2 regions of the Dryocola baronae genome follow, and region 2 is predicted to be linked to the other one. Evidence: predicted binding sites of a transcription regulator. Region 2 holds the regulator's gene; the other holds the start of a gene.
What was found. Region 2 encodes PhoB, which activates phosphate uptake and scavenging genes when phosphate is short. Its sites were predicted from a motif close to CTGTCATAAAACTGNCNNAT; they were not measured.
Positions count from the first base shown of each region.

Region 1: glpT (glycerol-3-phosphate transporter) is a predicted target of PhoB. The motif match lies at 2,196-2,215, and genes of this name have one in related genera.

Region 1 covers NZ_JBINNY010000001.1:1,557,164-1,561,583, reverse strand. The annotation lists gene nrdB (class Ia ribonucleoside-diphosphate reductase subunit beta) at 1-357, shown strand, start outside; gene yfaE (class I ribonucleotide reductase maintenance protein YfaE) at 361-615, shown strand; gene glpT (glycerol-3-phosphate transporter) at 743-2,101, opposite strand; gene glpA (anaerobic glycerol-3-phosphate dehydrogenase subunit A) at 2,342-3,961, shown strand; gene glpB (glycerol-3-phosphate dehydrogenase subunit GlpB) at 3,958-4,420, shown strand, end outside.
Region 2 covers NZ_JBINNY010000001.1:3,931,836-3,936,255, forward strand. The annotation lists gene brnQ (branched-chain amino acid transporter carrier protein BrnQ) at 1-296, opposite strand, end outside; gene phoR (phosphate regulon sensor histidine kinase PhoR) at 1,009-2,301, opposite strand; gene phoB (phosphate response regulator transcription factor PhoB) at 2,324-3,013, opposite strand; gene sbcD (exonuclease subunit SbcD) at 3,199-4,416, shown strand; gene sbcC (exonuclease subunit SbcC) at 4,413-4,420, shown strand, end outside.

The DNA of each region.
Region 1 (4,420 bases), 2.4 Mb from region 2:
GATCCGGAAATGGCCGAAATCGCCCAGGAATGCCGTCAGGAATGCTACGACCTGTTCGTGCTGGCCGCCGAGCAGGAAAAAGAGTGGGCAAGCTACCTGTTCCGCGACGGTTCGATGATCGGCCTGAACAAAGATATCCTGTGCCAGTATGTGGATTACATTACCAACATCCGCATGCAGGCCGTCGGCCTCGACCTGCCGTTCAAAACCCGTTCTAACCCAATCCCGTGGATTAACGCGTGGCTGGTGTCAGACAACGTGCAGGTTGCGCCGCAGGAAGTCGAAGTCAGCTCTTACCTGGTTGGGCAGATCGACTCCAATGTCGATGCTGACGATCTGAGCAACTTCCAGCTGTAACTGATGAGCCGCATTACGCTAAGCATCACCGGCGCACATCTAATGTGTCAGGATGAACACCCTTCCCTGCTGGCGGCGCTGGAACATCACCAGGTCGCCGTAGAGTATCAGTGCCGGGAAGGTTACTGCGGATCCTGCCGGATTAAGCTGGTATCCGGCGAGGTGAAATGGCTGAGCGAACCGCTGGCGTTCATCCAGCCCGGTGAGATTTTACCCTGTTGCTGCCGGGCACAGGGCGATATTGAAATTGAGATGTAAAAAGCAAAAACCTCCCGCGGGAGGTTTTTTTTGTCGTAGGTCGGATTAGCGCAGCGGCATCCGACACTTACGATGTATAGGGTGGATGTCGCTGCGCTCATCCACCTTACAAAATCGGCTTAATAGCCTAGCTGTTATTTTCTCTGGCTTTCATTTGTTGGTGATGCTTGTTCTCGCCCACCATCACCACCAGCAGCAGAACCACCGCCAGCACGCTGCCGCCGATCATCACCATAAAGCCGCCGTCCCAGCCGAAGAAGTCCACGGTATAACCCACGATCGCGCTCGCCGCAACCGAACCGCCAAGATAGCCGAACAGCCCGGTAAAGCCAGCCGCCGTGCCCGCCGCCTTTTTCGGTGCCAGTTCAAGAGCGTGCAGGCCAATCAGCATCACCGGGCCGTAAATCAGGAAGCCGATAACTATCATACAGGCCATGTCCACGCCCGGATTGCCCGGTGGGTTTAGCCAGTACACCACGGTGGCGATGGTCACCAGAATCATAAAGAACACGCCGGTGGCCCCGCGGTTGCCCTTAAAGACTTTGTCCGACATCCAGCCGCACAGCAGCGTTCCCGGGATCCCCGCATATTCATACAGGAAGTAGGCCCAGGAGGATTTATCCAGCGCGAAGTGTTTCACCTCTTTGAGATAGGTCGGCGACCAGTCCAGGATGCCGTAACGCAGCAGGTAAACGAACACGTTAGCGATGGCGATATACCACAGCAGGCGGTTGGGGAAGACGTACTGCATAAAGATTTGCTTCGCCGTCAGCTCTTCTTCCGCATTCTCGCTGTAGTCGTCCGGGTAGTCGTTTTTGTACTCCTCAATCGGCGGCAGGCCGCAGGACTGTGGGGTATCGCGCATCAGGCCAAACGCAATCAGCGCCACGAGGATAGCCGCAAAGGCAGGCATATACAGCGCCGCGTGCCAGTCGTTAAACCACGCCATCCCCAGCAGGAACAGCAGCGGAGGAATGCCGCCGCCGACGTTATGCGCGCAGTTCCAAATCGAAACGATACCGCCGCGCTCCTTCTGCGACCACCAGTGCACCATGGTGCGCCCACACGGCGGCCAGCCCATGCCCTGGAACCAGCCGCACAGGAACAGCAGCACAAACATCACCGCGATGCTCGACGTCGCCCAGGGTACAAAGCCCATAAACAGCATAACGGCGGCGGCAAGGATCAGCCCGGCAGGCAGGAACACACGCGGGTTAGAGCGGTCAGAAACCGACCCCATGATGAACTTGGAAAAACCATAGGCGATGGAAATCCCGGACAGCGCAAAGCCCAGGTCACCACGCGAGAAGCCCTGCTCCACCAGATAAGGCATTGCAAGGGTGAAGTTTTTACGCACCAGATAGTAAGCGGCGTAGCCGAAGAAAATCCCCATGAAGATTTGCCAGCGCAGGCGGCGATAGGTCGGATCGATGTGTTCTGACTTCAGCCTTGGCTGATGCGCTGCAGGTTTAAATATACTCAGCATGAATGCCTCCGTGGCAGTTTCTGGAAAAGCCATGTTCTTTTGCGAGCGCATGTTAATGAAAATCATCTGTCTTTAGTGTGAAACATCGCACACCACGTTACAGTTTTATTACAAATTAGCGAAAGGGTGCATCAGGTCACACTTCACTTTCGATTTATGCTCGAATTTGCTCGATATCAAACATTGATAATTCATTCTGTGGCTGAATAGCGATCAACGGGTTTCTTTCAGGAGAAGAGCATGTCGACGGGAAGCAAAGAACGGGATGTCATTATTATCGGCGGCGGCGCAACCGGTGCGGGAATTGCCCGCGACTGCGCCCGGCGGGGGCTGCGCGCGCTGCTGCTCGAAAGACACGACATCGCCACCGGGGCGACGGGCCGCAACCACGGATTGCTGCACAGCGGCGCTCGCTATGCAATGACCGACGGTGAATCGGCCAGGGAATGTATTGAAGAAAACCGCATCCTGAAGCGCATCGCCCGCCACTGCATCGAACGTACCGACGGCCTGTTTATCACCCTCCCCGAAGACGACTTAGCCCTCCAGAGCACGTTTATCGCCGCCTGTAAAAGTGCCGGAATTAACGCCCAGCGGCTCGATCCTCACGAAGCGCTGCGCATCGAGCCCGCCGCTAACCCACAGCTTATCGGTGCCGTTCGCGTACCCGACGGGACGGTCGATCCGTTTCGCCTGACGGCGGCCAACATGCTTGATGCCAGGGAACACGGCGCGGAAATTCTGACCGGGCAGGAGGTCACCGGCCTGATACGCAGCGGCGACCGGGTAACCGGCGTGCGGGTCTTCAACCACCAGACTCATGAGCATCACGATTTATATGCCAGCGTAGTGGTCAACGCCGCGGGGATCTGGGGGCAGCGCATCGCCGAATATGCGGATTTGAGCGTGCGCATGTTCCCGGCCAAAGGGTCGCTGCTGATCCTCGGCCACCGCATTAATAACATGGTCATCAACCGCTGCCGCAAGCCTGCCGATGCGGATATCCTCGTGCCAGGCGACACTATTTCGCTGATCGGCACCACCTCCACCCATATCGATTACGATCGCATTGACGATATGCGCGTCACGCCGCAGGAAGTGGACATCCTGATCCGCGAAGGTGCCAAGCTTGCGCCGAAGCTTGCCTCCACCCGCATCCTGCGCGCCTATGCGGGCGTGCGCCCGCTGGTGGCGAGCGATGACGATCCCTCCGGGCGCAGCGTCAGCCGGGGCATCGTGCTGCTGGATCACGCGAAGCGCGACGGCATGGAAGGCTTTATCACCATTACCGGCGGCAAGCTGATGACCTACCGTCTGATGGCCGAATGGGCGACCAACGCCGTTTGTGAAAAGCTCGGCAACAATCAACCCTGCACCACCGCCGCCACGCCGCTTCCGGGTTCTGAAAACTCGGCGGAAGAGACAATTCGCAAAGTGATTTCTCTGCCGCCGACCATCCGCCGCTCCGCCGTCTGGCGACACGGTGACCGCGCCGACCGGCTGCTGGCGGGCGATCGGCTCAGCAACAGCCTGGTCTGCGAATGTGAAGCGGTTACCGCAGGGGAAGTGCGCTACGCCGTCGACAGCCTCGCGGTAAAAAACCTTGGCGATCTGCGCCGCCGGACCCGCGTTGGCATGGGCACCTGCCAGGGCGAACTGTGCGCCTGCCGAGCCGCCGGGCTGTTACAGCGTTTTGGAACGTCTACGCCCGCCCGCTCGCTGGACCAGCTTTCGGCGTTTCTCAACGAGCGCTGGAAAGGCATTCGGCCCATCGCCTGGGACGACGCCCTGCGGGAAAGCGAATTCACCGCCTGGGTTTACCAGGGGCTGTGCGGGCTGAAAAAAGGAGCCACCCAATGAAATTCGACAGCTTGATCATCGGCGGCGGACTGGCTGGCCTGACGTGCGGTATCCGCCTGGCGGAAGCGGGCCTGCGCTGCGCCATTGTTAGCCGCGGGCAAAGCGCGCTGCACTTCTCGTCCGGCTCGCTGGATTTGCTGGCTGAACTGCCCGACGGGACGCCCGTTGAACAACCTTTGAAAGCGCTCGAAGCCCTGGCACAGCAGGCGCCGCAGCACCCATACAGCCTGATGGGCGCGCAGAATGTCCTGCGTTATGCGGTCGAAGGCGAGGCGCTGCTTGAGCGATGCCTGGTGAACCTTCAGGGCAGCTGCCAGCAAAATCACCAGCGAATTACCCCGCTCGGCACGCGGCGGCCAACGTGGCTCAGCCCGGCGGAAATCCCCGTTGCGCCGCTGCCCTGGAAGCGCATCACCGTCGTCGGCATCGCGGGATTTTTGGATTTCCAGCCGGAGCTGG
Region 2 (4,420 bases):
GTGGCGAACAGCGGGCCTACGGCCAGATAGCAAATCGTTGCCAGCAGCACGCCTGCGCGGCGGCCAATCGGCGAGCTTAGGCTATCAATGCCGCCGCCCACGCGGGCAATAGCGACGATGGTCAGCACCGGCAGACCTACCGCGGTCACCAGGAAGCCAAGAGAAGCCCACCAGACGTGCTCACCGGCCTGCAAGCCAACCATAGGGGGGAAAATGATGTTGCCCGCACCGACGAAGAGCGCAAAGGTCATAAAGCCCAGTGCGATGATGTCGCGAGATTTTAAATGATGGGTCATAAAATATTTGCAGCCTGTGGATGTGTGGTGTTGAAAGTATTCAAATTTTTCTGCCGTCCAGCGTGGCAAAAAAGTGGCAGTTGCAGATGACGACCGCAGAAAACACTGTTCCCGATCGGTGGCGAAGAATAGTTGGTCGAATTACCACGCAAATTCAGTCGTATGCTAATGCCAGGGGCGCAATTAAAACGCTTATAGCGTTTGAAGACAAGAAGGGATCCGGAAACCAGATTGATATCCTTAAATTAACCACAAACATAGTGGATAAATTCAATTATTAGAAATTATTATGGTGCATCATGCGGTCAAAACTTCGCCAGAAGACGCGTTTTGGTTAACGAGAGGGTAAAAAACGCGCAGCGGGAGAGAAATGGAAAGGGAGATTGACAGTTTTGGTCAATAAATGTTCAGCGCGCGTTAACCTGTTGGGCGAATAACGCAGGTCGGATAACGTAAGCCGAATACCGTAGGTCGGATAAGCGCCAGCGCCATCCGACGCAATCGTTGGACAGCGCAACTTCATTACTCCCCCGGCGCAATCAGCACCTTAGGTTGAATAACGTAGGTCGGATAAGCGCCAGCGCCATCCGACGCAATCGTTGGATAGCGCAACTTCATTACTCCCCCGGCGCAATCAGCACCTTAGGCTGAATAACGTAGGTCGGATAAGCGCCAGCGCCATCCGACGCAATCGTTGGATGGCGCTACTTCATTACTCCCCCGGCGCAATCAGCCGCTCGGGCAGCACAAAAGAAAACGTCGTCCCCTTGCCGAGCCTGCTTTCAATATCCAGCCGCGCCTCGTGATGGCTCAGGGCGTGTTTAACTATCGCCAGCCCCAGCCCGCTGCCGCCGGTCTGGCGAGAACGCGCTTTGTCCACGCGGTAGAAACGCTCGGTCAGGCGCGGAATGTGCTCCGCCGAAATGCCCGGCCCGTTGTCCGCCACGCTGAACTTCGCGCCCTGCGCCGTTTTGTGCCAGCTCACCGTAATGTGCGTGCCTTCCGGCGTGTGGTTTACCGCGTTGTAGACCAGGTTGGAGATGGCGCTGCGCAGCTGTTCTTCATTGCCGAACACGCGCAGCGACGGATCGACGTCAAACTGTAACGTCTGTTTCTGCTGGCTTAGCGTCTGCGCCTCGCGTTCCACGACGCGCAGCATCAGCGGTACGTCGATTTTTTCATTAAGCACCATCGCCGGCGCCGCCTCGATGCGCGAAAGCGTCAGCAGCTGCTTCACCAGCCCCTCCATGCGCGACGTCTGCTCGCGCATGGTGCCAAGCGCTTTATCCCGCAGCGGCCCTTCCAGGCTCTGGTCCTGCATCATCTCCAGGTAACCTTGCAGCACGGTTAAAGGCGTGCGCAGCTCGTGGCTGACGTTGGCAAAAAAGTTGCGCCGCGCGCCTTCCAGCTGGTGCATCTGCGTCACGTCGCGCGCGACCAGCAGCCACTGCTCGTCGCTGTAGGGCATCACGCGGAATTCCAGATGACGACCGTTATTCAGCACCAGCGTCAGCGGGCGAGTGAACTCTTTGGCGGTCAGATAGCGGGTAAATTCGGGGTAGCGCAGCAGGTTTAAAATATTCTGCCCGTTATCGTCCGGCCAGCGCAGGCCGAGATGCTGCTGCGCCAGGCCGTTGCACCAGAAAATCGTCCCTTCATGGGTAGTCAGCACCACCGCGTCCGGCAGGGATTCCGCCCCGCTGCGAAAGCGCTTAATCAGGCTGCCCAGCTCCTTGCGCCGCTTTTTATTGCGCAGCTGCATCTGATGCAGGCCGTAAAGCAGGGGTTCCCAGCTGCCGCGCCCCGGCGGCGGCGTCATGCTGCGGTCAACCCACAGCCACCAGGACAGGCGCAGTAAATTCCAGAAATGCCAGGCCAGCAGCGCAACAACCGCGCCGAGTAAAAACCAGGGAAGATGGCCGAAAATCAGCCCGAGGATGGCGGCCGGGATGCAGCAGAGCAGCAGCTCCAGCACCAGCCTTTTCCATGACAACCGTTCCAGCACGCGTCACACTCCTTTTGGGAAACTAAAAACGGGTCGAAAAGCGATAACCCGTGCCGCGTACCGTTTGTACCATGCGGTCGTGACCGCTCGTCTCCAGCGCCTTGCGCAAACGTCGGATATGCACGTCCACCGTGCGATCCTCAACGTACACATTGGTGCCCCACACGTGGTTAAGCAGCTGCTCGCGGCTGTAAACGCGCTCCGGGTGCGTCATAAAAAAGTGCAGTAGCTTGAATTCGGTCGGGCCCATATCGAGCGGGTTTTCGCCGGTCATCACGCGGTGCGAGGACGGGTCGAGGCTCAGCCCCTGCATTTCGATAACCTCTTCCACCGCCATCGGCGATATACGGCGCATCACGGCTTTGATACGCGCCACCAGCTCTTTAGGGGAAAACGGCTTGGTGATGTAGTCGTCGGCGCCCACCTCAAGGCCGCGCACGCGGTCTTCTTCTTCGCCACGGGCGGTCAACATCATTACGGGGATTTCACGGGTCAGCGCTTCGCGCTTGAGGTGTTTAATAAACTGAATGCCGGAACCGCCGGGTAGCATCCAGTCCAGCAGAATCAGGTCGGGGAAAGGCTCAATTAATAGATTTACCGCACTGTCATAGTCTTCTGCTTCTACCGGCTGAAAACCGTTTTGTTCGAGCACAAAGCTCACCATTTCGCGAATTGGAGCTTCATCTTCTACGACTAAAATGCGTCTTGCCATGATTTACCCTGTTGAAAAGAGGCCGACTCTTAGTGATTGTGCGCCAGTATGCGTCAGATTTGTTACAGATTTATGAAAAGTATGACGGCCAGATGACTCAACGTTTTTAATTATGACGTGTCGATGGGCCGTGGGCAGCGACTCCTTTATAATCCCCCTCACGCTTTTTTGCCACAGGACGGATTATGCGCATCATCCACACATCGGACTGGCACCTCGGTCAGAACTTTTACACCAAAAGCCGCGGGCCGGAACATCAGGCTTTCCTCGACTGGCTGCTGCAGGCTGTCGTTCTTCATAGCGTGGATGCGATAATCGTGGCGGGCGATATTTTTGATACCGGCTCGCCGCCGAGCTACGCCCGCGAGCTGTACAACCGTTTTGTGGTGCAGCTGCAAAGCACCGGCTGCCAGTTGGTGGTACTCGCCGGAAACCACGACTCCGTGGCGACGCTCAACGAATCCCGCGAGCTGCTCGCCTGCCTGAACGCCCGCGTTATCGCAAGCGTACGGCACGACGCCTGCGAACAAACTTTAGTCCTGAATAAGAAAGACGGCACGCCGGGCGCGATCCTCTGCCCGATCCCGTTCCTGCGCCCGCGCGACATTCAGAGCAGCCGGGCGGGGCTTAGCGGCCATGAAAAACAGCGCTCGCTGATGGAAGCCATCACCGAACATTATCAGCAGTGTCACGCCGCGGCCGTCGCCGCGCGCGGCGAGCAGAAGCTGCCGATCATCTCCACCGGGCATTTAACCACCGTCGGCGTCACCAAAACGGACGCGGTGCGCGACATCTATATCGGCACGCTCGACGCCTTCCCGGCGCAAAACTTCCCGCCCGCCGACTACATCGCGCTTGGGCATATCCATCGCGCCCAGCTTATCGGCGGCACGGAACACATTCGCTACAGCGGCTCCCCCATCCCGCTCAGCTTCGACGAAACCGGCAGGCCGAAAAGCGTTTACCTGGTTGAATTTGCCGACGGCGCTTTAAAAGAAGTGACCGCGCTCCCCGTTCCCGTCAGCCAGCCGCTGGCGGTGATAAAAGGCTCGCTCGCTGAAATCGAAAAGCAGCTGGAACAGTGGCGCGACGCGGCCCCGGAGCCAAAGGTCTGGCTGGATATCGAAATCGCCACCGACGAATACCTGCACGACATGCAGCGCCACATCCAGCAGCTCACCGAAAGCCTGCCCGTAGAGGTTGTGCTGCTGCGCCGCAGCCGCGAACAGCGCGAACGGGTCATCGCCCGCCAGCATAAAGAAACGCTGAGCGAGCTAACCGTGGAAGAGGTGTTTGAGCGCCGCCTGGCGCAGGAAGAAACAACCGAAGAACGCTCCCAGCGCCTGCGTACCCTGTTCGCACAGACCGTAGCAGGCCTGCACGACGCGGAGGAGCAAGCATGAAAAT